3 regions of the Salipaludibacillus sp. HK11 genome follow, and region 3 is predicted to be linked to each of the others. Evidence: a T-box and tRNA genes for the amino acid it is inferred to sense, from the RefSeq annotation. Region 3 holds a T-box; the other regions hold tRNA genes.
The links. The T-box of region 3 lies ahead of trpS (tryptophan--tRNA ligase). A T-box ahead of a tRNA ligase gene usually reads a tRNA of that ligase, here a tRNA-Trp.
Positions count from the first base shown of each region.

Region 1: it encodes a tRNA-Trp, which carries the amino acid that the T-box ahead of trpS (tryptophan--tRNA ligase) is inferred to sense. The anticodon was not compared.
Region 2: it encodes a tRNA-Trp, which carries the amino acid that the T-box ahead of trpS (tryptophan--tRNA ligase) is inferred to sense. The anticodon was not compared.

Region 1 is NZ_CP181045.1:4,819,113-4,823,376, reverse strand. Features, by position in the region: gene ACM26V_RS22845 (alanine/ornithine racemase family PLP-dependent enzyme) at 1-589, shown strand, start outside; tRNA gene ACM26V_RS22840 (tRNA-Leu) at 840-925, opposite strand; tRNA gene ACM26V_RS22835 (tRNA-Leu) at 963-1,051, opposite strand; tRNA gene ACM26V_RS22830 (tRNA-Cys) at 1,080-1,153, opposite strand; tRNA gene ACM26V_RS22825 (tRNA-Gly) at 1,157-1,231, opposite strand; tRNA gene ACM26V_RS22820 (tRNA-Gln) at 1,372-1,446, opposite strand; tRNA gene ACM26V_RS22815 (tRNA-His) at 1,456-1,531, opposite strand; tRNA gene ACM26V_RS22810 (tRNA-Trp) at 1,545-1,618, opposite strand; tRNA gene ACM26V_RS22805 (tRNA-Tyr) at 1,653-1,736, opposite strand; tRNA gene ACM26V_RS22800 (tRNA-Thr) at 1,794-1,869, opposite strand; tRNA gene ACM26V_RS22795 (tRNA-Phe) at 1,880-1,955, opposite strand; tRNA gene ACM26V_RS22790 (tRNA-Asp) at 2,064-2,139, opposite strand; tRNA gene ACM26V_RS22785 (tRNA-Met) at 2,184-2,260, opposite strand; tRNA gene ACM26V_RS22780 (tRNA-Val) at 2,295-2,370, opposite strand; tRNA gene ACM26V_RS22775 (tRNA-Glu) at 2,430-2,504, opposite strand; tRNA gene ACM26V_RS22770 (tRNA-Ser) at 2,513-2,605, opposite strand; tRNA gene ACM26V_RS22765 (tRNA-Asn) at 2,613-2,687, opposite strand; rRNA gene rrf (5S ribosomal RNA) at 2,751-2,867, opposite strand; rRNA gene ACM26V_RS22755 (23S ribosomal RNA) at 2,949-4,264, opposite strand, start outside.
Region 2 is NZ_CP181045.1:2,592,750-2,597,013, reverse strand. Features, by position in the region: rRNA gene ACM26V_RS12640 (23S ribosomal RNA) at 1-1,672, shown strand, start outside; rRNA gene rrf (5S ribosomal RNA) at 1,754-1,870, shown strand; tRNA gene ACM26V_RS12630 (tRNA-Ala) at 1,881-1,956, shown strand; tRNA gene ACM26V_RS12625 (tRNA-Met) at 1,991-2,067, shown strand; tRNA gene ACM26V_RS12620 (tRNA-Ser) at 2,078-2,170, shown strand; tRNA gene ACM26V_RS12615 (tRNA-Asp) at 2,182-2,257, shown strand; tRNA gene ACM26V_RS12610 (tRNA-Tyr) at 2,401-2,484, shown strand; tRNA gene ACM26V_RS12605 (tRNA-Trp) at 2,490-2,563, shown strand; tRNA gene ACM26V_RS12600 (tRNA-His) at 2,576-2,651, shown strand; tRNA gene ACM26V_RS12595 (tRNA-Gln) at 2,666-2,740, shown strand; tRNA gene ACM26V_RS12590 (tRNA-Gly) at 2,747-2,821, shown strand; tRNA gene ACM26V_RS12585 (tRNA-Gly) at 2,883-2,956, shown strand; tRNA gene ACM26V_RS12580 (tRNA-Ile) at 2,975-3,051, shown strand; tRNA gene ACM26V_RS12575 (tRNA-Asn) at 3,055-3,129, shown strand; tRNA gene ACM26V_RS12570 (tRNA-Ser) at 3,134-3,224, shown strand; tRNA gene ACM26V_RS12565 (tRNA-Glu) at 3,235-3,309, shown strand; tRNA gene ACM26V_RS12560 (tRNA-Lys) at 3,390-3,465, shown strand; gene ACM26V_RS12555 (NADP-dependent glyceraldehyde-3-phosphate dehydrogenase) at 3,778-4,264, shown strand, end outside.
Region 3 is NZ_CP181045.1:1,999,926-2,004,189, forward strand. Features, by position in the region: gene ACM26V_RS09905 (dicarboxylate/amino acid:cation symporter) at 1-1,103, opposite strand, end outside; T-box leader at 1,285-1,534, shown strand; gene trpS (tryptophan--tRNA ligase) at 1,612-2,601, shown strand; gene ACM26V_RS09915 (DUF3603 family protein) at 2,670-3,428, opposite strand; gene ACM26V_RS09920 (hypothetical protein) at 3,498-3,725, opposite strand; gene ACM26V_RS09925 (DUF2268 domain-containing protein) at 3,814-4,264, opposite strand, start outside.

The DNA.
Region 1 (4,264 bases), 2.4 Mb from region 3:
TGCTTGTTTTGGAGGAGTTAAACCAACGGAAGATAAAATGAATCACCTAACCTCTATTGCTCAAAAAATACAAAAAATTAATCCAACGATTTCACTCACTCGCATTTCTGGTGGGAATTCAGCCAATTACAATTGGTTTGTCAACACTGAAAATACTGGAGAAGTAAACAATTTAAGAGTTGGAGAATCCATCCTATTAGGACGGGAAACACTCTCGAGGATGCCTATACCAGGTTTGTATACAGACGCCTTTACCTTCGTGGCGGAAGTTATCGAATCAAAAATAAAACCATCTGTTCCATATGGTGAAATTGCACAGAATACATTAGGAATAACACCAGAATTTAAAGATCGCGGAATTATGAGAAGAGCCATCCTTGGAGTCGGTTTTCAAGATGTACTTATTTCTGGTTTAACACCTTTGTTAGACGTGGTTATCCTTGGATCGAGCAGTGATCATACTGTTGTCGATGCAAAAGGAACAAACTTGCGAGTAGGTGACGAAATAGCTTTCTCTGTTGATTATGGTGCGATGCTATCCATAATGACTTCTTGTAATATTTCTAAAAAATATATAAACGTTATTTAATTTCCATCATTTATTTTGTCTTATCGGATATATCAACTAAGGCTCTTATTACAAAAAAACATAAAATTATCATACACACACTCCGAAAAGGAATAGATTCTTTTTCAGGGGTTATCTTTTTGATTACCAAGTTTGTAAATAGAAATTCATTTTATATCGTTTTCTTTGAAAACAAAAAAACTCTTAAACGTTGATTTGTCAACATTTAAGAGTAAACTGTAATTCATAAAATTAACGTAAATTATGTAGATGGTACCGGTGGCCGGAGTCGAACCGGCACGGGACGAACCCACAGCATTTTGAGTGCTGCGTGTCTACCAATTCCACCACACCGGCAAAATAGGACGTGTTAAAAATATTTTAATATCTAAAATGGTGCCGAGGGCCGGACTTGAACCGGCACGATAATTACTTACCGCAGGATTTTAAGTCCTGTGCGTCTGCCAATTCCGCCACCCCGGCAATACAAGAACAAAAATTAATATAAAGTTGGAGGCGGCAACCGGATTTGAACCGGTGATAGAGGTTTTGCAGACCTCTGCCTTACCACTTGGCTATGCCGCCGTCTGGAGCGGAAAACGGGATTCGAACCCGCGACCCCCACCTTGGCAAGGTGGTGCTCTACCACTGAGCTATTTCCGCAAAAAAGATAAGCATAAGCTTCTTTAGCAACACATAGTGAATAAAAAATAAAATCTATTAGTTTTAAGAATAAATAAAATATTGACTTATCAAAATTATAATATATAATTCAGAAAATAAATTGTTTAATTAAATAAAAATGGCAGGGCTAGCAGGATTCGAACCTGCGGGTCACGGAATCAAAATCCGATGCCTTACCGCTTGGCTATAGCCCTATGTATAAATGGGGCGGCTGATGGGAATTGAACCCACGAGTGCCGGAATCACAATCCGGTGCGTTAACCACTTCGCCACAACCGCCATACTCTATATTTGGCAGGGGCAGCAGGAATTGAACCCGCATCAAAGGTTTTGGAGACCTTCGTTTTACCATTAAACTATGCCCCTAAGTATAGTTTAATATTGTAAATTATTGGATAAATGGTGGAGGGGGGCAGATTCGAACTGCCGAACCCGAAGGAGCGGATTTACAGTCCGCCGCGTTTAGCCACTTCGCTACCCCTCCATAAAGAGCTAATTTAAATGTTACAAAATAAATTTTCATTAGTCAAGAAAATTACAGTGGTGCTGGCCAGAGGACTTGAACCCCCAACCTACTGATTACAAGTCAGTTGCTCTACCAATTGAGCTAGGCCAGCACTCAAAAGATGGTGGCTCAGGACAGAATCGAACTGCCGACACACGGATTTTCAGTCCGTTGCTCTACCGACTGAGCTACTGAGCCTTATATAATACGATAAATTATAATTTCTACATAAGTTTTTTCATCATTTCGTAGTGTTTGATCTTTCACTTAATATTTCACTCAATTTTTTATTTTTCATACAAAAAATGGCGGTCCCGACGGGATTCGAACCCGCGATCTCCTGCGTGACAGGCAGGCATGTTAACCGCTACACCACGGGACCTTAGAAATATATTGATATTTATTATTTATATTATTTATTAAAATTGGTTGCGGGGGGCGGATTTGAACCACCGACCTTTGGGTTATGAGCCCAACGAGCTACCAGACTGCTCCACCCCGCGTTAATAGTATTAATAACATTTATAGTTAGTTCTATGGTGGAGGATGACGGGCTCGAACCGCCGACCCCCTGCTTGTAAGGCAGATGCTCTCCCAACTGAGCTAATCCTCCATATTATCAATGTTCTTTCAATCCCGCACTATTTAATAATCCACTTTACAATGAATTATTGGTGACCCGTACGGGATTCGAACCCGTGATACCGCCGTGAAAGGGCGGTGTCTTAACCACTTGACCAACGGGCCGGATATTCTGGCGGAGAGCGAGGGATTCGAACCCTCGAGACGGGATAAAACCGCCTACACGATTTCCAATCGTGCTCCTTCGACCTCTCGGACAGCTCTCCATAAAAATGGCTCCACAGGTAGGATTCGAACCTACGACCGATCGGTTAACAGCCGATAGCTCTACCACTGAGCTACTGTGGAATAATAATATTTTGGCAACAAACGACAAATCTCTTCATCATTTTAGGTGATACTAAAGGTAAAGCCCAGCGACGTCCTACTTTCACAGGGGGAGATCCCCCAACTATCATCGGCGCTGGAGAGCTTAACTTCCGTGTTCGGCATGGGAACGGGTGTGACCTCTCCGCGATCGTCACTGGACATATGAAATTGATCGGTCATATTGACCTCTCAAAACTGGATAACGATGGTATATGAATGAATCGTCTTCGAATCAAAGCATTGGTTAAGCCCTCGATCGATTAGTATCTCTCAGCTGCGCATGTCGCCATGCTTCCACACGAGACCTATCAACCTCATCTTCTCTGAGGGATCTTACTCACTTGCGTGATGGGAAATCTCATCTCGAGGGGGGCTTCATGCTTAGATGCTTTCAGCATTTATCCCTTCCACACGTAGCTACCCAGCGATGCTCCTGGCGGAACAACTGGTACACCAGCGGTGTGTCCATCCCGGTCCTCTCGTACTAAGGACAGCTCCTCTCAAATTTCCTGCGCCCGCGACGGATAGGGACCGAACTGTCTCACGACGTTCTGAACCCAGCTCGCGTGCCGCTTTAATGGGCGAACAGCCCAACCCTTGGGACCTACTTCAGCCCCAGGATGCGACGAGCCGACATCGAGGTGCCAAACCTCCCCGTCGATGTGGACTCTTGGGAGAGATTAGCCTGTTATCCCCAGGGTAGCTTTTATCCGTTGAGCGACGGCCCTTCCATACGGTGCCGCCGGATCACTAAGCCCGACTTTCGTCCCTGCTCGACCTGTATGTCTCGCAGTCAAGCTCCCTTATGCCTTTGCACTCTACGAATGATTTCCAACCATTCTGAGGGAACCTTTGGGCGCCTCCGTTACTCTTTAGGAGGCGACCGCCCCAGTCAAACTGCCCACCAGACACTGTCCCTGAACCGGATCACGGTTCGAGGTTAGAATTCCAGTACAGCCAGGGTAGTATCCCACCAATGCCTCCACCGAAGCTAGCGCTCCGGTTTCCAAGGCTCCTACCTATCCTGTACAAGCTGTACCGAAATCCAATATCAAGCTACAGTAAAGCTCCATGGGGTCTTTCCGTCCTGTCGCGGGTAACCAGCATCTTCACTGGTAATATAATTTCACCGGGTCTCTCGTTGAGACAGTGCCCAAATCGTTGCACCTTTCGTGCGGGTCGGAACTTACCCGACAAGGAATTTCGCTACCTTAGGACCGTTATAGTTACGGCCGCCGTTTACTGGGGCTTCAATTGAGAGCTTCTCCCGAAGGATAACCCCTCCTCTTAACCTTCCAGCACCGGGCAGGTGTCAGCCCCTATACTTCGCCTTGCGGCTTCGCAGAGACCTGTGTTTTTGATAAACAGTCGTTTGGGCCTATTCACTGCGGCTCTCTCGGGCTTGCACCCTAATAGAGCACTCCTTCTCCCGAAGTTACGGAGTCATTTTGCCGAGTTCCTTAACGAGAGTTCTCCCGCGCGTCTTAGAATTCTCTTCCCGCCTACCTGTGTCGGTTTGCGGTACGGGCACCAGTTTCCTCGCTAGGGGCTTTTCT
Region 2 (4,264 bases), 590 kb from region 3:
CCGGAAGGACATGTGGAGCGCTTGGAAGTGAGAATGCCGGTATGAGTAGCGAAAAGAGGGGTGAGAATCCCCTCCGTCGAAAGCCTAAGGGTTCCTGAGGAAGGCTCGTCCGCTCAGGGTAAGTCGGGACCTAAGCCGAGGCCGAAAGGCGTAGGCGATGGCAAACAGGTTGAAATTCCTGTACCACCACGTTTCCGTTTGAGTGAAGGGGGGACGCAGGAAGGTAGGGTAAGCGCACTGATGGATATGTGCGTCGAAGCAGTGAGGCTGACAAGTAGGAAAATCCGCTTGTCTTAAGGTTGAGCTGTGATCGCGAGGGAAATTTTAGTACCGAAGTTCCTGATCCTACACTGCCAAGAAAAGCCTCTAGCGAGGAAACTGGTGCCCGTACCGCAAACCGACACAGGTAGGCGGGAAGAGAATTCTAAGACGCGCGGGAGAACTCTCGTTAAGGAACTCGGCAAAATGACTCCGTAACTTCGGGAGAAGGAGTGCTCTATTAGGGTGAAAGCCCGAGAGAGCCGCAGTGAATAGGCCCAAACGACTGTTTATCAAAAACACAGGTCTCTGCGAAGCCGCAAGGCGAAGTATAGGGGCTGACACCTGCCCGGTGCTGGAAGGTTAAGAGGAGGGGTTATCCTTCGGGAGAAGCTCTCAATTGAAGCCCCAGTAAACGGCGGCCGTAACTATAACGGTCCTAAGGTAGCGAAATTCCTTGTCGGGTAAGTTCCGACCCGCACGAAAGGTGCAACGATTTGGGCACTGTCTCAACGAGAGACCCGGTGAAATTATATTACCAGTGAAGATGCTGGTTACCCGCGACAGGACGGAAAGACCCCATGGAGCTTTACTGTAGCTTGATATTGGATTTCGGTACAGCTTGTACAGGATAGGTAGGAGCCTTGGAAACCGGAGCGCTAGCTTCGGTGGAGGCATTGGTGGGATACTACCCTGGCTGTACTGGAATTCTAACCTCGAACCGTGATCCGGTTCAGGGACAGTGTCTGGTGGGCAGTTTGACTGGGGCGGTCGCCTCCTAAAGAGTAACGGAGGCGCCCAAAGGTTCCCTCAGAATGGTTGGAAATCATTCGTAGAGTGCAAAGGCATAAGGGAGCTTGACTGCGAGACATACAGGTCGAGCAGGGACGAAAGTCGGGCTTAGTGATCCGGCGGCACCGTATGGAAGGGCCGTCGCTCAACGGATAAAAGCTACCCTGGGGATAACAGGCTAATCTCTCCCAAGAGTCCACATCGACGGGGAGGTTTGGCACCTCGATGTCGGCTCGTCGCATCCTGGGGCTGAAGTAGGTCCCAAGGGTTGGGCTGTTCGCCCATTAAAGCGGCACGCGAGCTGGGTTCAGAACGTCGTGAGACAGTTCGGTCCCTATCCGTCGCGGGCGCAGGAAATTTGAGAGGAGCTGTCCTTAGTACGAGAGGACCGGGATGGACACACCGCTGGTGTACCAGTTGTTCCGCCAGGAGCATCGCTGGGTAGCTACGTGTGGAAGGGATAAATGCTGAAAGCATCTAAGCATGAAGCCCCCCTCGAGATGAGATTTCCCATCACGCAAGTGAGTAAGATCCCTCAGAGAAGATGAGGTTGATAGGTCTCGTGTGGAAGCATGGCGACATGCGCAGCTGAGAGATACTAATCGATCGAGGGCTTAACCAATGCTTTGATTCGAAGACGATTCATTCATATACCATCGTTATCCAGTTTTGAGAGGTCAATATGACCGATCAATTTCATATGTCCAGTGACGATCGCGGAGAGGTCACACCCGTTCCCATGCCGAACACGGAAGTTAAGCTCTCCAGCGCCGATGATAGTTGGGGGATCTCCCCCTGTGAAAGTAGGACGTCGCTGGGCATACACATATGGGGCCTTAGCTCAGATGGGAGAGCGCCTGCTTTGCACGCAGGAGGTCAGCGGTTCGATCCCGCTAGGCTCCACCAATTTATTTTTGCAATAATAAATATTTTTGATTGTGGCGGTGTAGCTCAGCTGGCTAGAGCGTACGGTTCATACCCGTGAGGTCGGGGGTTCGATCCCCTCCGCCGCTACCATAAATTACATGGAGGAATACCCAAGTCTGGCTGAAGGGATTGGTCTTGAAAACCAACAGGGGTGTCAAAGCCCGCGGGGGTTCGAATCCCTCTTCCTCCTCCATATTTTTATAAGGTCCCGTGGTGTAGCGGTTAACATGCCTGCCTGTCACGCAGGAGATCGCGGGTTCGAATCCCGTCGGGACCGCCATTTTTTTATTTGTGCTTTTTTAAAATTTTGATCTTAAAGAAGTCAAGGGTTTAAAAGAAAAGATGTTTGAGCATACCTATGTATGTAATAAAGATTTAAATGAAGCTGACGAAGAATTTCGTAGCTTATCTTCAAGAAAATATGGAGGGGTAGCGAAGTGGCTAAACGCGGCGGACTGTAAATCCGCTCCTTCGGGTTCGGCAGTTCGAATCTGCCCCCCTCCACCAGTTTTAGGGGTATAGTTTAACGGCAAAACGAAGGTCTCCAAAACCTTTGATGCGGGTTCGATTCCTGCTACCCCTGCCAAATTATTTTGTGGCGGTTGTGGCGAAGGGGTTAACGCACCGGATTGTGATTCCGGCATTCGTGGGTTCAATTCCCATCAGCCGCCCCATTTATACATAATATAGGGCTATAGCCAAGCGGTAAGGCATCGGATTTTGATTCCGTGACCCGCAGGTTCGAATCCTGCTAGCCCTGCCATTATATGCGGAAATAGCTCAGTGGTAGAGCACCACCTTGCCAAGGTGGGGGTCGCGGGTTCGAATCCCGTTTTCCGCTCCAGAGCAGCTATGGTATTTAGCTCACTTATATGTTAGCTTTAAACCATCTATTGTATTTGTATGCGGGTGTAGTTTAGTGGTAAAACCTCAGCCTTCCAAGCTGATGATGTGGGTTCGATTCCCATCACCCGCTCCATTTTTTGATATCCTTAATGGGCCTGTAGCTCAGCTGGTTAGAGCGCACGCCTGATAAGCGTGAGGTCGGTGGTTCGAGTCCACTCAGGCCCACCATATTCCACAGTAGCTCAGTGGTAGAGCTATCGGCTGTTAACCGATCGGTCGTAGGTTCGAATCCTACCTGTGGAGCCATTAAGGAGAAGTACCCAAGTGGCTGAAGGGGCGCCCCTGCTAAGGGTGTAGGTCGCGTGAGCGGCGCGAGGGTTCAAATCCCTCCTTCTCCGCCACTTTTTTTCTGGCCCGTTGGTCAAGTGGTTAAGACACCGCCCTTTCACGGCGGTATCACGGGTTCGAATCCCGTACGGGTCACCACTTATTTTACAAAAAAGATATAAACCAAAAAGCAATTTCATTATCGTAAGCATCGTGAATATTCATGAGTGTAAAGCTGCGAGTCATTAGCTCAGTTGGTAGAGCATCTGACTTTTAATCAGAGGGTCGAAGGTTCGAATCCTTCATGGCTCACCATTACATAATCAAAGCATTCCTATATAGGGATGCTTTTCTTTTTGTTTTCCCTGTCAAAAAAATTTTTAAGAGAGTTCGAACTACCTCCCTCCGTTTTGGAATTAAAATAAAGATTTGTTTTGCTTGATAATTATTCATCTAAGTGCATCATGTATAGCTTAGTTTGACCATATGAGATCAAGTAATTACGATAATTCAGATCGGATTTAAAGTATTTGAGCAAATTGCTTGTTTGAAAAGGTTTTCACATGTTTTAATAAGAAACAATGAAAGTTAATTTCTTTCATACTTTAAAGGAATGGAGTGATCGAGATGGATTTGCGTCAAGATATAAAATTGTATCCATATCTTTTTAATAATGAATGGAAAGTAAGTGAAGGTGGAAAAACTGTTCAAATTAAATCACCTGATGATGGACGAGTTGTAGGAGAAGTTCCTGCTATGACTCAGGAAGAAGTCGATCTAGCTGTTAATAGTACTGCTGACGTTCAGGCAAACTGGGAAGCAACTGAAGGTCATGAGCGCTCTCAGCTGCTTCACCGTTGGGCTGATGAATTAGAGAAAATGACTGATGAGATAGGTGAAACAATTCAAGCGGAAGTGGGAAAAACACTTGCTGCTTCGAAGAGTGAAGTGAAGCGAACGGCACAATTGATTAGACATACAGCTGAAGAAGGTTTACGTACACATGGTAGCTTTATTCAAGGGGATGCCTTTCCTGGTGCTTCAAAAGCAACAAAAGCGATGGTACAAAAAGTTCCTCACGGAGTTGTCTTAGCGATTTCACCGTTCAATTATC
Region 3 (4,264 bases):
GCACCGTCACCAGTCACATTTGCAGCTGTCCCAAAACTATCTTGCGCCATGTACAAGGCAATCATAAGACCTACTGCAACTTCACTAAACCCAAGCATTGACGTTAAAATACCAATCGCCGCCATAATTGCTCCACCAGGAACACCAGGTGCTGCAATCATAATAACTCCAAGCATCGCAATGACTGGAAACATCGTGAAGAAGTTCGGTACAGAATAACCATCTAACACTGTCATGACTGCTACTGTGCAGCTTACGATCGTGATCACACTTCCAGATAAGTGAATCGTAGCACTTAACGGGACACTAAAATTCGCCACTTCTTCTTTTACACCATTTTGTTTTGTTTGTTTCAACGTAACAGGAATGGTTGCAGCACTACTCATAGTTCCAAGTGCGGTGAAATAAGCGGGTAACATTGTCTTTATCAAAGAAATTGGATTTCTTCCAACAAGACTCCCAGCAACAACATACTGGATAGTTAACCAAATCCAATGAGTCACAATAGCAACAACTAAAACAATCCCAAATACTTGTAAAGTATCAAAAACTGTTCCTTCCGATGCCAGTTCTGCAAAAATCCCTGCAATGTAAAAAGGTAACAAAGGAATAATAATTTTTTTAATGACTAATTCTACAATATTTTTCCCTTCATCAAATACACGAATCAAATACTCGCTCTGAAGTTTCGCCATCCCAATTCCAAATAGAAATGCAAAAACAAGAGCTGTAATAACACCCATTACCGGTTCAATCTCAAAAGAAAAATATCCAGCTAATCCAGATGATTCTTCAGGGATAACTCCCCCGGAAGCAACAAATGGCATGAGAATTGTCGCTACGAAAAAAGCTAATATCCCTGCTAATAACGTTGAAAGATAAGCCGAACCAACTGTCATTCCTACTAATTTACCGGAATCATTGCCTAATTTCGAAACGCCTGATGCAATAAAAAATAGAATAATAAGGGGAATCATAAATCCAATAAATTCACCAAACACATCTTTAAACGTAAGAAGAGATTTAATCATCCATTCAAATCCAAATAACCCTAAAATTACACCAATTACAATACCTGAAATTAATTTCAAAATAAGTTTCATATTCTTTCTCTCCTCCAAAGACTGTCCTTTATATAAGGACATTTGTATATACAGACAAGTCCACTTTATATTGCATTGTTTCACGAAAGATAGCAAGATGAAATCAAAAAGTCGCAATTTTAAATTATCTTGTTCATTGCTTTTTAATCTAACTCATCGTATAATGACGTAAAGATTAAGATTACAGGCGATGATAAAGAAGAGTACTTTTCCGGAAGCATGTTCAGAGAGTCTGCGGTTGCTGTAAGCAGAAGATGTGGTGAAAAGGAATGGCCTTTTGAGCTAATATGCTGAAATCATAGTAGGCAAATTCGTGTACTCGAACGTTACATCGAGTCCCCTTGCAGAAGTAATCATGCGAGGAAATAAAGTGATTTCCATTTGTTATTTGGAACTAATCAGGGTGGCACCGCGGTCCATTCGTCCCTATGTATATAGGAGACGAATGGGCTTTTTTGTACTTTTTTAAAATTAAAAATTTGGCGACCGCGCCGAAAGGATGAAAAAAATGAAAACTATATTTTCCGGTATTCAGCCAAGTGGCACGTTAACCCTTGGAAACTATCTAGGTGCTATGAAAAATTTTGTCGAAGTGCAGGAGGATCATGAGTGTTATTTTTGCGTCGTTGATCAGCATGCGATTACCGTTTCGCAGAATCGTCTTGAGTTAAGAAATAATATCAAAAGTCTTTCTGCATTATACATTGCCTCAGGAATCGACCCAAATAAATCTACTCTTTTTATTCAATCCGAAGTTCCAGCTCATGCCCAGCTAGGCTGGATGATGCAATGCGTCAGCTACATCGGTGAATTAGAGCGAATGACGCAGTTTAAGGACAAATCAGATGGAAAAGAATCAGTTTCATCTGCTTTGCTTACTTATCCTCCATTAATGGCCGCAGATATATTACTTTATAAAACTGATATAGTTCCTGTTGGGGAAGATCAAAAACAGCATTTGGAACTAACTCGAGATTTAGCCGAACGTTTTAATAGAAAATACAATGATGTTTTCACAATTCCAGAAGTAAAAATAGCAAAAGTTGGTGCACGAATCATGTCACTAAGTGAACCTACCAAAAAAATGAGTAAATCAAATCCAAATCCTAAGAGTTATGTCTCGATGTTGGATGATGAAAAACAAATCACAAAGAAGATAAAAAGTGCCGTCACTGACTCTGATAATGAAGTTCGTTTCGACGTGGAAAACAAACCAGGCGTTTCAAACTTATTAACAATATATTCCTTGTGTTCAGGATTGAAAATAACTGAATTAGAGGAAAAGTATAAGGGGAGCGGTTATGGTCCATTTAAAACAGATGTAGCGGAAGCTGTCGTAAACGTATTGAAACCAATCCAAGACAGATATTATCAATTAATTGATTCTGAAGAACTAAATGATATTCTTGACAAAGGTGCCGAAAAAGCAAATATGGCATCTTATAAAACATTAAAAAAAGCAGAAAAAGCGATGGGATTAGGTAGAAAACGCTCATAATAAATAGGACTACTTGGAGGTGTTCCTTCAAGTAGTCCTATTTTTTCTTTTTCAAATACGCGATCAGTTTATTTGTTTGTCTTATTCATCTCCTCTTCATGTTGTAATTCCCATGTTTTTTCGAAAAAGGGCTGTCCTTTGATCATTTCAAAACAAAAATCTTCGTGACATTTCGACCAGCCATATTTAATATCATTAAATAACCCGGTCCACACATCATCAAAACTCATTCCTTGGATGAAACTATATTTGTGAGGTGCCCATTCAGTATACCAATACCTTAATTCTGGTAACTCAGCATCCTCATATAACTGATCCAAAGCCATAAATAGAAGTTGTTTTAATTGTTTTTCCCGGCGCACAAGGCCGTTCATAAATTCTGGATTTGGTGAAAGCATATGGTATTGTTTTTCACAATCCAAATAATCCATATAATAATCGCTTACGGGGTCATTCTCTACCAATTCACGTAGTCTTTCTTCTTGTCTAGGAACCATCCTACTTTTTCGAATAGGTGTATGATATCCAAGGGTGTCTACGACCAAAGCTCTTTGTCCATTCGTTGCGATAAAACAATATTCCAATGCAATTCGTTCATTTTTTTGACGAATATAACTTTGCCTACAGATATCTGCTAATAGTTCTTCGGGAAGCTCCAATAACGTATTTTCCATATAATCTAATAAATTGGTGTTAATTTTTACTACTGCAATTTGATCCAATAGTTCAATTCGATCACTTTTTTTCCACTCAAAAAATTCACAAACATTGTAGCTATTTTCTTCTCCCTCAAACCAGTTCACCCAAACATCTCTCATGTGGACCATGGACATACCTCCTGACTCATTCTTTGCCATCAGTATGCGCAAATCTCATCCATATTATTCCACGTATGTTTATTTCTTTCCGCTCTTTGTCAATCGCTTGCGACTCACAGGTGTATAAACGATAGCAATTACAATTGCTGCACCAATAATAAAAAAGTAAGTTTCGACGCGTTGTAGTAAAAATATCGAATATTCCAGGAGGGTAAAGCCGACTGTCAACAAATTTAAATATGCTACTAAACTAATTCCTCCAGCTACGGCCATGATAAAGCCAATACATAGTAGAAATAAACGCACTGTCGCTTCCTCCCCTCCTGAAATGTACAATATACTTACAACAAGCTATTCTCACTCTATTCTATGATTTCATTAAGGTTATAAGACATTAAAATCTAGTTTTCAAATCTAGATCAAAAATTTCATTCTCAATCAGAAATTGATTAGCTGGCATTTTCAATAGTGATATTGAATCTAGTTTTTGATTGTATTTCATAAATTCATTAATGATATAATATCCTAATTGATAACCAATCCAAGGTGGACTTCCACCGATTCCACCAAACAAAAATGGATAATGTAATGTACGTCCACTAAGGTTAATATTCTCCTTAAATAAACGATGCCACCACTTCATTAGTTCTTGCTTTGAATAGAGAGTTGTCCACGGTGCCGTGTGATCCTCACCTAGACGATTTTTAACTTCCCATTCTGCTAGCCCTTCCATTACCATCGATTCTAATAATGATATTGTTCGTTCGGTTTCTTTTCGATGATGGAGTCTAGCAACATGATGATATTCATGAAGCAAAAGTGCTTTTTGTTTACTTAATACTAAT